Regions from separate parts of the Streptomyces sp. NPDC079141 genome, predicted to be linked through region 1. Evidence: riboswitches for the same ligand, from Rfam matches in the RefSeq annotation. Region 1 holds a riboswitch; each other region holds the start of a gene.
The links. A riboswitch is a leader RNA that binds a small molecule or an ion and turns the genes downstream of it on or off. The one in region 1 is predicted to bind thiamine pyrophosphate.
Positions count from the first base shown of each region.

Region 1 (3,267 bases):
CACAGGCCGCCGACGGTCCGCACGACGACCGCGTAGTTGAAGAAGACATGCGCCAGCAGGATCGCCCACACCGTGGTGTCCAGCCGTACGCCCCACAGCTCGTCCAGCAGTCCGCCCCGGCCGACCAGCGCCAGGAAGGCCGTACCGACGACGACCGTGGGCAGCACGAACGGGACCGTCACCACGGCCCGCAGGACCTGCTTGCCGGGGAACTCGAAGCGGGCGAAGACATAGGCGCCGGGCAGCGCGACCAGCAGGGTCAGCGCGGTGGAGGCGAGCGCCTGCCAGGTGGTGAACCACAGGACGTGCCGGATGTCGGACTGGCCGAGCACGTCCGTGATCCGCCCGAGCTGCCAGGCCCCGTCGACCTTGAGGCCGCGGGCGACGATCGCGGCGACGGGGTAGGCGAAGAAGACGCCGAAGAACGCGACGGGCAGGGCCATCAGGCCGAGCCGCGCCGCGTACGTCCGACGGGGAACCGCTACTTCAGTACGAGCGAGGTCCACGACTTGACCCACTGGTCACGGTTGGCGGCGATCTTGTCGGGCGCCATGGTCTGCGGATCCTCGGCCGCGGGACCGTACTCGCTGAACTCGGCAGGCACGCTCGCCCCCTCGACCACGGGGTAGACGAACATGTTCAGCGGCATGTCCTCCTGGAACTTCTTGCTGATCAGGAAGTCGATCAGCGCCTTGCCGCCCTCGCTGTTCCCGGCGTTGCTCAGCAGGCCCGCGAACTCGACCTGCCGGAAGCAGGTGCCCTCCGCGACCCCGGTCGGCGCGGTCGTCGGCTTCGGGTCGCCGTAGATGACCTCGGCGGGCGGCGAGGAGGCGTACGACACGACGAGCGGCCGGTCGGCCTTGGCGGCCTTGCCGCCGGCGGAGCCGGAGAACTCCTCGTTGTAGGCCTGCTCCCAGCCGTCGACCACCTTGACGCCGTTGGCCTTGAGCTTCTTCCAGTAGTCCTGCCAGCCCCCATCCCCGTACTGCGCGGCGGTGCCGAGCAGGAAGCCGAGGCCGGGCGAGGAGGTGGAGGCGTTCTCGGTGACGAGGAGGTCCTTGTACGCGGGCTTGACCAGGTCGTCGAGGGTCGACGGCGGGGTCAGGTCGTGCTCCTCGAAGTACTGCTTGTCGTAGTTGACGCAGATGTCGCCGTAGTCGACGGGCGTGACCCGGTGCTCGTCCCGGTCGAGCTGGTACTGCTCGTCGACCTGGTCGAGGCCCTTCGCCTCGTACGACTGGAAGAGCCCGTTGTCGAGCGCGCGGGACAGCAGGGTGTTGTCGACGCCGAAGAAGACGTCGCCCTGCGGGTTGTCCTTGGTCAGGATGGCCTTGTTGACGGCCTGGCCGGCGTCGCCGTCCTCCAGAACCCTGACCTGGTAACCGGAGCTCTTCTCGAACGCGGCGAGGACGTCCTTGGAAACGGCCCACGAGTCGTGGCTGACGAGCGTGACCGTCTTGGACCCGCCGGAGCTCTGCTCGTCATCGGACGACGACCCGCACGCGGACAGCGTGACGAGCCCCAGCCCGACGGCCAGAGCCGTGGCCTTCTTGGTGATGCTCACTGATTCCTCCTGGAGTGACCAGGAAGAGACGCGGCCCTGCCCGGAATCCCTCCGGGCAGGGCGCAACAGCTAGAGTGACGACCGATCTCCCTACCCAGAATGACCTGGGCCAGGTTCAGAGGGTCTGCGGCCTGTGCCGCACTCTCAGCGCTGTGGCGCTCCCCTGTCGGAATATGAAGATGTACGTACGCCGATCAGACTACCGCTCGGTGGCCGCGAGCTGACCACACGCCCCGTCGATCTCCTGCCCACGGGTGTCCCGGATGGTGACCGGCACCCCGTGCGCCGCGATGGCCTCGACGAACGCCTTCTCGTCCTCGGGCCGTGACGCGGTCCACTTGGAGCCCGGAGTCGGGTTCAGCGGAATCAGGTTCACATGGACCGGCTTGCCCCTGAGCAGCCGCCCGAGCCGGTCGCCCCGCCACGCCTGGTCGTTGATGTCGCGGATGAGCGCGTACTCGATGGACAGCCGGCGCCCCGACTTCTCGACGTACTCGAACCCGGCGTCCAGGACCTCGCGCACCTTCCAGCGCGTGTTCACGGGGACGAGGGTGTCGCGCAGCTCGTCGTCGGGCGCGTGCAGCGAGATCGCGAGCCGGCACTTGAAGCCTTCGTCGGCGAACCGGTGGATGGCCGGGACGAGACCGACGGTGGAGACGGTGATACCGCGCTGCGAAAGCCCCAGCCCGTCCGGCTCGGGATCGGTGAGCCGGCGGATGGCGCCCACGACCCGGTTGTAGTTGGCGAGCGGCTCGCCCATCCCCATGAAGACGATGTTGCTCAGCCGCGCCGGCCCACCGGGCACGTCGCCGTCCCGCAGCGCCCGCATGCCGTCCACGATCTGGTGGACGATCTCGGCGGTGGACAGATTCCGGTCGAGACCGGCCTGTCCGGTGGCGCAGAACGGGCAGTTCATCCCGCACCCCGCCTGGGAGCTGATGCACATGGTCACCCGGTCCGGGTACCGCATCAGCACCGACTCGACGAGCGTCCCGTCGAACAGCCGCCACAGCGTCTTGCGGGTGTCGCCCTGGTCGGTCGACAGATGCCGTACGACCGTCATCAGCTCCGGGAACAGCTCCTCGCGCAGCTTGGCGCGCGACCCGGCCGGGATGTCGGTCCACTGGTCCGGGTCGTGCGCGTACCGCGCGAAGTAGTGCTGCGAGAGCTGCTTGGCACGAAACGGCTTCTCCCCGACCGCCGCGACGGCGTCCTTACGCTCGGCAGGCGTGAGATCGGCAAGGTGCCGCGGCGGCTTCTTGGCTCCGCGGGGGGCGACGAATGTGAGTTCTCCGGGCTTAGGCATGGCCATACCAGTGTCGCAGATCGTTGGGTGTGGCCAGTCCCGCCCGATTACGCGGTCATCTGCTCCAGCCGCTCCTTCAGCAGTTGCTCGTCCCGGGGCAGCTCCTTGCGGACCTGGGGACGGACGACGAGGGGCACCAGGGCCTTGCCGAGGCCGTGGCCCTCGAAGTCGATCTCTATCGTCACGCGGGAGCGGCGCCCGTCGTCGAGCGGCTCGATCCGGCCGTGGGTGCGCGGCCTGACGGGACCTTCGACGCCGTGCAGATCCCAGCTGTACGGAGGCTCCATCGCGTCGAACTCCACGGTCATCGGAATCTCGCGGTTGCCGATGCGGCGGATGACCTTGACCCGGGAGCCGGGATGGACGGGGCCCTCTTCGAGCGGCTCCGCCTTGACGG
Region 1 covers NZ_JBFBLP010000025.1:9,574-12,840, reverse strand. The annotation lists gene AB0Q90_RS39405 (iron ABC transporter permease) at 1-443, opposite strand, end outside; gene AB0Q90_RS39400 (thiamine ABC transporter substrate-binding protein) at 482-1,564, opposite strand; TPP riboswitch at 1,634-1,739, opposite strand; gene rlmN (23S rRNA (adenine(2503)-C(2))-methyltransferase RlmN) at 1,764-2,870, opposite strand; gene AB0Q90_RS39390 (SRPBCC family protein) at 2,918-3,267, opposite strand, start outside.

Region 2 (3,267 bases), on a different contig from region 1:
CGTTCGTGTACGGCAGCACCGTGAACCCGTCGTCCACCAGCGTCTCCGCCGCGTCCAGCAGTTCGATCGGGTCCGGCAGCAGCGTCCGCTCGTCGGCGATGACCTCCAGCTTGATCAGATCGGTGCCGAGCGCCTCGCGCGCGAGGCGGGCCGTCAGGACGGCCTCACCGGCCGTGAAGCACCCCGCCGTGTTCGGCAGCACCCGGATGCCCAGCTTCTCCAGCACCGACAGCACCGAGCCGTGCACCGAGGGGTCCACCCGCCGCATCGCGACCGTGGTCAGCTCCGTCCCGGAGGCCACCAGCGAGCGCTCCAGGACCTCCAGGCTGGGCGCCCCGCCCGTACCCATGATCAGCCGGGACGTGAAGGACGTACCGCCGAGGACAAAGGGATCGTCGGCCATGGTTCAGCCTCCTTGGACGGCGGTGAGGACCTCGACACGGTCTCCCTCGGAGAGGGCGGTCGACGGCCACTGCGCGCGCGGGACGACGGTTTCGTTGAGGGCGGCGGCCACTCCGGAGGGCGCCGCGGTGAGGGACTTCACGAGCGTGTCGAGGGCCGTGCCCGGCGCGATCCGACGACGCTCGCCGTTGACCGAGATGTTCATGCGGGCTGCTCCGTGAGTGCCGTGGTGCTGAAGCGCTTCGGGGTGAACGGGCGGGCCTCGTCCGGGAGTTCGCCGGAGGCCAGGGCGTGGGCCAGGGCGTCGCCGGTGACCGGCGTGAGCAGCACGCCGTTGCGGTAGTGCCCGGTGGCCAGCAGCAGCCCGTCCAGCTCGGTCGGACCGAGCAGCGGCGCGTTGTCGGGGGAGCCGGGGCGCAGCCCCGCGCGCGTCTCCGTGAGCGGCAGTTCCGTGATGCCGGGGACCAGCTCGTGCGCGTCGCGCAGCAGCTCGTAGACGCCTCCGGCGGTCACCGTCGTGTCCCAGCCCAGCTCCTCGCTCGTCGCGCCGACGATCAGCTCGCCGTTCTCCCGCGGCACCAGGTAGACCTGGCTGCCGCGCACCACGGCCCGTACGGTGCGGCTCAGGAACGGCGCGTGGCGCTTCGGCACAGTGAGCCGCAGCACCTGCCCCTTCACCGGCCGTACGGGCGGCAGCACGTCGTCCGGGACGCCCGCCAGCCGCCCGCTGAGGCTGCCGGCCGCAAGGACCACCTGACCGGCGCCCAGCGCGGTACCGTCCCGCGTCACGCACCCCGCCGCCCGCCCCCGCAGGACGGACAGCCGTTCGGCCCAGACCCGGTGGAACACCACACCGGCCCGCTCACAGGCGGCCACCAGCGCCCGGGCCAGGCGCCGCGGGTCGATCTGGTGGTCGCCGTCCGCCCGCAGCCCGCCGCGCACGCCCGGCGCGAGCATCGGCTCCAGGCGCCGGCACTCCCGTCCGGACAGCCACTCGGACTCCAGCCCCGACTGCTGTTGCAGGGCGTGCAGTTCGCGCAGGTGGGCACGGTCGTCGGCGTCCAGCGCGACCGCGAGCGTGCCGCACCGGCGGTAGCCGAGGTCGTGGCCGGTGAGGTCGCCGAGCTCGGCCGCGAAGTCGGGGTAGCGGCGGGCCGAGGCGAGGTTCAGGCCGAGCAGGGTCTGCTCGCCGTAGTGCAGCTCCGTGACGGCGGCCAGCATCCCGGCGGCCACCTGGGCGGCGCCGCCGCCCGGCTCGGGGTCCACCACGGCCGTGGCGAACCCGCGCTGGGCGGCCCGCCAGGCCGTGACCAGCCCGATGATTCCGCCCCCCAAGACGAGGACGTCTGACGTACGCGTAGGCGACATGGGCGTCCAGCCCCTCCCTTCGCCGGCATGACCCGGATCAGGTTCGTACGGTCGGAGGCCGCCAGCCTCCCTCTCAGCCCGGTGCGTCCGGGCTCCCGCGAGTGCTTTACGTTGGCCACCCTAGCCCGATGCCTCATGTCTCAGTAAGGGAGCCTCTGTCCATGCCCCGCTCGCTCGACGGCCTCGTCCTCGCCCCGGTGGCCGACCAGGCCCCAGGTCAGGTGGGCACCCGGACCCGCTTCACCTACCACGAGAAGGACGGCGAGATCTGGGCCGAGTACGTGGGCGGCGATGTCGTACGCGGTCATCTCGTGGGTAGACGAGAAGGTGACCGGCTGGATTTCCGGTACGTGCAGCTCAAGCATGATGGGACGACCTCGTCCGGGCACTGTGTGTCCACGGTCGTGGAACTCCCCGACGGGCGGCTGCGGCTTGAGGAGAGCTGGGAGTGGGAGTCGCAGCCGGGCAGTGGGACCAGCGTTGTGGAGCAGGTCACGGAGCACGACGGCTGACTGACAAATTGTCAGTTGTCTATGGTGATCAGGTGAGCGAGCAGAGGCAGTCGCAGCGGCGGGTGGTCGTGGTCGGCGCGGGCATGGCCGGCGTACAGACCGCGGTCGCCCTGCGGGAACAGGGCTTCGCCGGCCCGGTGACGCTGATCGGCGCCGAACCGCACCAGCCGTACGACCGGCCCCCGCTGTCCAAGGCCGTGCTGCTCGGCAAGGCCGAGGGCTCCGCCTTCGACGTGGACTTCGAGGCGCTCGACATCGAACTCGGGCTGGGCCGCGAGGTGCTGGGCGTACGGCCCGCCGAGCACGAGCTGGACACCGCCGAGGGCCCGGTGCCGTACGACGTGCTGGTGCTGGCCACTGGTGCCGAACCGATCCGGCTGCCGGGCGCCGAGGGCGTCGCCGGGGTGCATCTGCTGCGCACCCTGGACGACGCCGAACGGCTGCGGCCCGTGCTCGCCCGACAGCACGACATCGTGGTCGTCGGCGCGGGCTGGATCGGCGCCGAGTTCGCCACCGCCGCGCGCGAGGCGGGCTGTGCGGTGACCGTCGTCGAGGCCGCGGACCGGCCGCTCGCGGGTGCGCTGCCCGCCGAGGTGGCCGCGCCGATGACCGGCTGGTACGCCGACAGTGGAGCGCAGCTGCGCACCCACGCGCGCGTGGCGCACGTCGAGCCCGGCGCGGTCGTCCTCGACGACGGCTCGCGGCTGCCCGCGGGCGCCGTCGTCGTCGGCATCGGGGCGCGCCCCGCCACCGTCTGGCTCGCCGGCTCCGGCATCGAGCTCGGCCGCCACGGCGAGGTCGTGGCCGACGACCACCTGCGCACCTCCGTGCCGGACGTCTACGCGGTCGGCGACTGCGCCTCCTTCCCCTCGGCCAGGTACGGCGAGCGCCTCCTCGTCCACCACTGGGACAACGCCCTCCAGGGCCCGCGCACGGTCGCCGCGAACATCATCGGCGAGACCCCGGCCGTCTACGACCCGGTGCC
Region 2 covers NZ_JBFBLP010000002.1:532,968-536,234, forward strand. The annotation lists gene AB0Q90_RS07505 (thiazole synthase) at 1-403, opposite strand, end outside; gene thiS (sulfur carrier protein ThiS) at 407-607, opposite strand; gene thiO (glycine oxidase ThiO) at 604-1,770, opposite strand; TPP riboswitch at 1,768-1,879, opposite strand; gene AB0Q90_RS07520 (hypothetical protein) at 1,932-2,282, shown strand; gene AB0Q90_RS07525 (FAD-dependent oxidoreductase) at 2,366-3,267, shown strand, end outside.
Region 2: linked by a shared signal. The riboswitch ahead of thiO (glycine oxidase ThiO) and the one ahead of AB0Q90_RS39400 (thiamine ABC transporter substrate-binding protein) in region 1 are both predicted to bind thiamine pyrophosphate.

Region 3 (3,267 bases), on a different contig from region 1:
GGGTCTCGTCGTGGAACTCCCGTGCCGTGTCCGGGTCGAGGGCCAGGTTGAACTGGTCCTCCCAGCGGAACTCGAAACGGGCGTCGGACAGCGCGTCGTCCCACTCCTGTGCACCGGGGTGCCCCTTGGCGAGGTCGGCTGCATGGGCGGCGATCTTGTAGGTGATGACGCCGGTCTTGACGTCGTCACGGTTGGGCAGGCCCAGGTGTTCCTTGGGCGTGACGTAGCAGAGCATGGCCGTGCCCCACCAGGCGATCATCGCGGCACCGATGCCGGAAGTGATGTGGTCGTACGCCGGCGCGACGTCCGTCGTCAGCGGGCCGAGCGTATAGAACGGAGCTTCATCACAGATCTCCTGCTGAAGGTCGATGTTCTCCTTGATCTTGTGCATCGGGACGTGTCCCGGGCCCTCGATCATGGTCTGAACATTGAAACGCTTCGCGATCCGGTTGAGTTCCCCGAGCGTCCTCAATTCCGCGAACTGCGCCTCGTCGTTGGCGTCTGCGATCGAACCGGGCCTCAGGCCGTCGCCGAGGGAGTACGTGACGTCGTAGGCGGCGAGGATCTCGCAGAGTTCCTCGAAGTTCTCGTACAGGAAGCTCTCCTTGTGGTGCGCGAGGCACCACGCCGCCATGATCGAGCCGCCGCGCGAGACGATGCCGGTCTTGCGGTTGGCGGTCAGCGGCACGTACGGCAGGCGGACGCCCGCGTGGACCGTCATGTAGTCCACGCCTTGCTCGGCCTGCTCGATGACCGTGTCCTTGTAGATCTCCCAGGTCAGTTCCTCGGCCTTGCCGTCGACCTTTTCGAGGGCCTGGTAGAGCGGCACCGTGCCAATGGGGACGGGGGAGTTGCGCAGCACCCACTCGCGGGTGGTGTGGATGTTGCGACCGGTGGACAGGTCCATGACCGTGTCGGCACCCCAGCGGGTCGCCCAGGTCATCTTCTCGACCTCCTCCTCGATGGAGGACGTCACCGCGGAGTTGCCGATGTTGGCGTTGACCTTCACCAGGAATCGCTTGCCGATGATCATCGGCTCGATCTCCGGGTGGTTGACGTTGGCGGGGAGCACGGCCCGGCCCGCCGCGATCTCCTCGCGGACGACCTCCGGAGAAACGTTCTCCCGGATGGCGACGTACTCCATCTCGGGCGTGATCTCGCCGCGGCGGGCGTACGCGAGCTGGGTCACCGCCTGACCGTCCCGGCTGCGGCGCGGCAGGCGGGGGCGGCCCGGGAACACCGCGTCGAGGTTGCGCAGGTTGCCGCCGCGCGGCGAGGTGTGCTTGATCCCGTCGTCCTCGGGGCGGGCGGGGCGGCCCGCGTACTCCTCGGTGTCGCCGCGGGCGATGATCCAGTTCTCCCGCAGCGGGGCCAGGCCCCGGCGGACGTCGGTATCGGCGAGTGGATCGGTGTACGGGCCCGATGTGTCGTACAGGGTGACCGACTGCCCGTTCGTGAGGTGCACCTGGCGGACCGGCACGCGCAGGTCGGGGCGCGAACCCTCGACGTACGCCTTGTGCCAGCCGATGGACTTCCCGGCCTCCTGGGACTTGTCGTCCTGGACGGAGGCAGGCGTGCGTGCGTCCTTGATGGTCATAAGACCTACTCCCTACGCCGGCATTACCCGGTAACAGGTTCGGCGGTCGACGCAGCTGTATCCGTCTGCCGATGTTCCGTGTGAAACATCACTCGATTCCGGTGACGTTTCATGTGAAACATCGCTGGGACGGAGGTCAGCGCCCTCTCAGCCCGGTGCTCCGAGCTCCCGCGTGTACAAAGGTGCCCCCACGCTAGCGTCAATTCGGGCGCGGTGAACAGAGGGCCCCTGCCGTTCTTGCGATGATCGGTCGGTGACCACGACGCATGAACCCCCGTTCCCACCGCCCGAGCCGCCCCGCGGCCCCGGCTCCGGAGGCGGCCCCGGCGGGCTTGGCGGTCCCGGCGGCCATGGCTTCGGTGGTGGGCATGGTGGCCGTGGGCACGGTGGCGGCCCCAGTGGTGGCGGCCCCAGCGGTGGCGGCGGTCCCGGTGGCGGCGGTCCCGGTGGCGGGCACGATCACGGACCCGGTTCCCCCGGTGGCGGTGACGGACACGGCAATGGACACGGCAATGGACACGGCCATTCCCACAGCCACGCCCACGGCCCGGCCGCCCCGGTCTCCAAGCACCTGCGCAAGGTCATCGCGGCGATCCTGATCCCGTTCGCCGCGGCGGTCGTCGTCGGGCTGGTGGTGCTGTGGCCGGGCGGTGCGCCGCCGCACGAGCGCACCGGGGTCGGCTTCGACCGGCAGACCGAGCAGGCAACGGTCACCAAGGTCGAGGACGTGAGCTGTTCGTCGGTGAACGCCTCGGGTGTCCCGCCGACCGGCGACACGTCCACCGCCGAGGGCTCCTCCGCCCAGCAACAGGCGGACGGCACGTGCAAGAAGGCGACGATCCGCGTCGACACGGGCGACGACGAGGGCCGTACGTTCACCGAGATCGTGCAGCCCGACCAGTCACGCCAGTTGCACGAGGGCGAGAAGGTCGTGGTGGCCTACGAGCCCTCCGCGCCCAAGGACCTTCAGTACTCCGTCACCGATGTGAACCGCCGGATCCCGATGGCGGTGCTCGCCGGCATCTTCGCGCTCGCCGTCGTGGTGGTGGGCCGTCTGCGCGGTGTCATGGCGCTGATCGCCCTCGCCATCAGCTTCATGGTGCTGACCCTCTTCATCCTGCCCGCGATCCTCCAGGGTTCGAACCCGCTGGTCGTGGCGGTGATCGGGTCGAGCGCCATCATGCTGATCGCCCTCTACATGTGTCACGGCCTGTCGGCCCGTACGTCCGTGGCGGTGCTGGGCACGCTGATCTCGCTGCTGCTGATCGGCATCCTGGGCTCGGTGTTCATCGACTGGGCCGCGCTGACGGGCAACACGGACGACAACACCGGGCTGATCCACGGGCTCTATCCGGACATCGACATGAGCGGTCTGCTGCTGGCCGGCATCATCATCGGCTCGCTCGGTGTCCTCGACGACGTGACGGTCACGCAGACCTCGGCGGTCTGGGAGCTGCACGCGGCCAATCCGACCATGGGCTGGCGCGGGCTGTACCGCGCCGGCATCCGGATCGGCCGCGACCACATCGCCTCCGTCGTCAACACGCTCGTCCTCGCCTATGCGGGCGCCGCGCTGCCGCTGCTGCTGCTCTTCTCGATCGCGCAGAGCAGCGTGGGGACGGTCGCCAACAGCGAGCTGGTGGCGGAGGAGATCGTGCGCACGCTGGTCG
Region 3 covers NZ_JBFBLP010000004.1:309,569-312,835, reverse strand. The annotation lists gene thiC (phosphomethylpyrimidine synthase ThiC) at 1-1,597, opposite strand, end outside; TPP riboswitch at 1,590-1,779, opposite strand; gene AB0Q90_RS15565 (YibE/F family protein) at 1,851-3,267, shown strand, end outside.
Region 3: linked by a shared signal. The riboswitch ahead of thiC (phosphomethylpyrimidine synthase ThiC) and the one ahead of AB0Q90_RS39400 (thiamine ABC transporter substrate-binding protein) in region 1 are both predicted to bind thiamine pyrophosphate.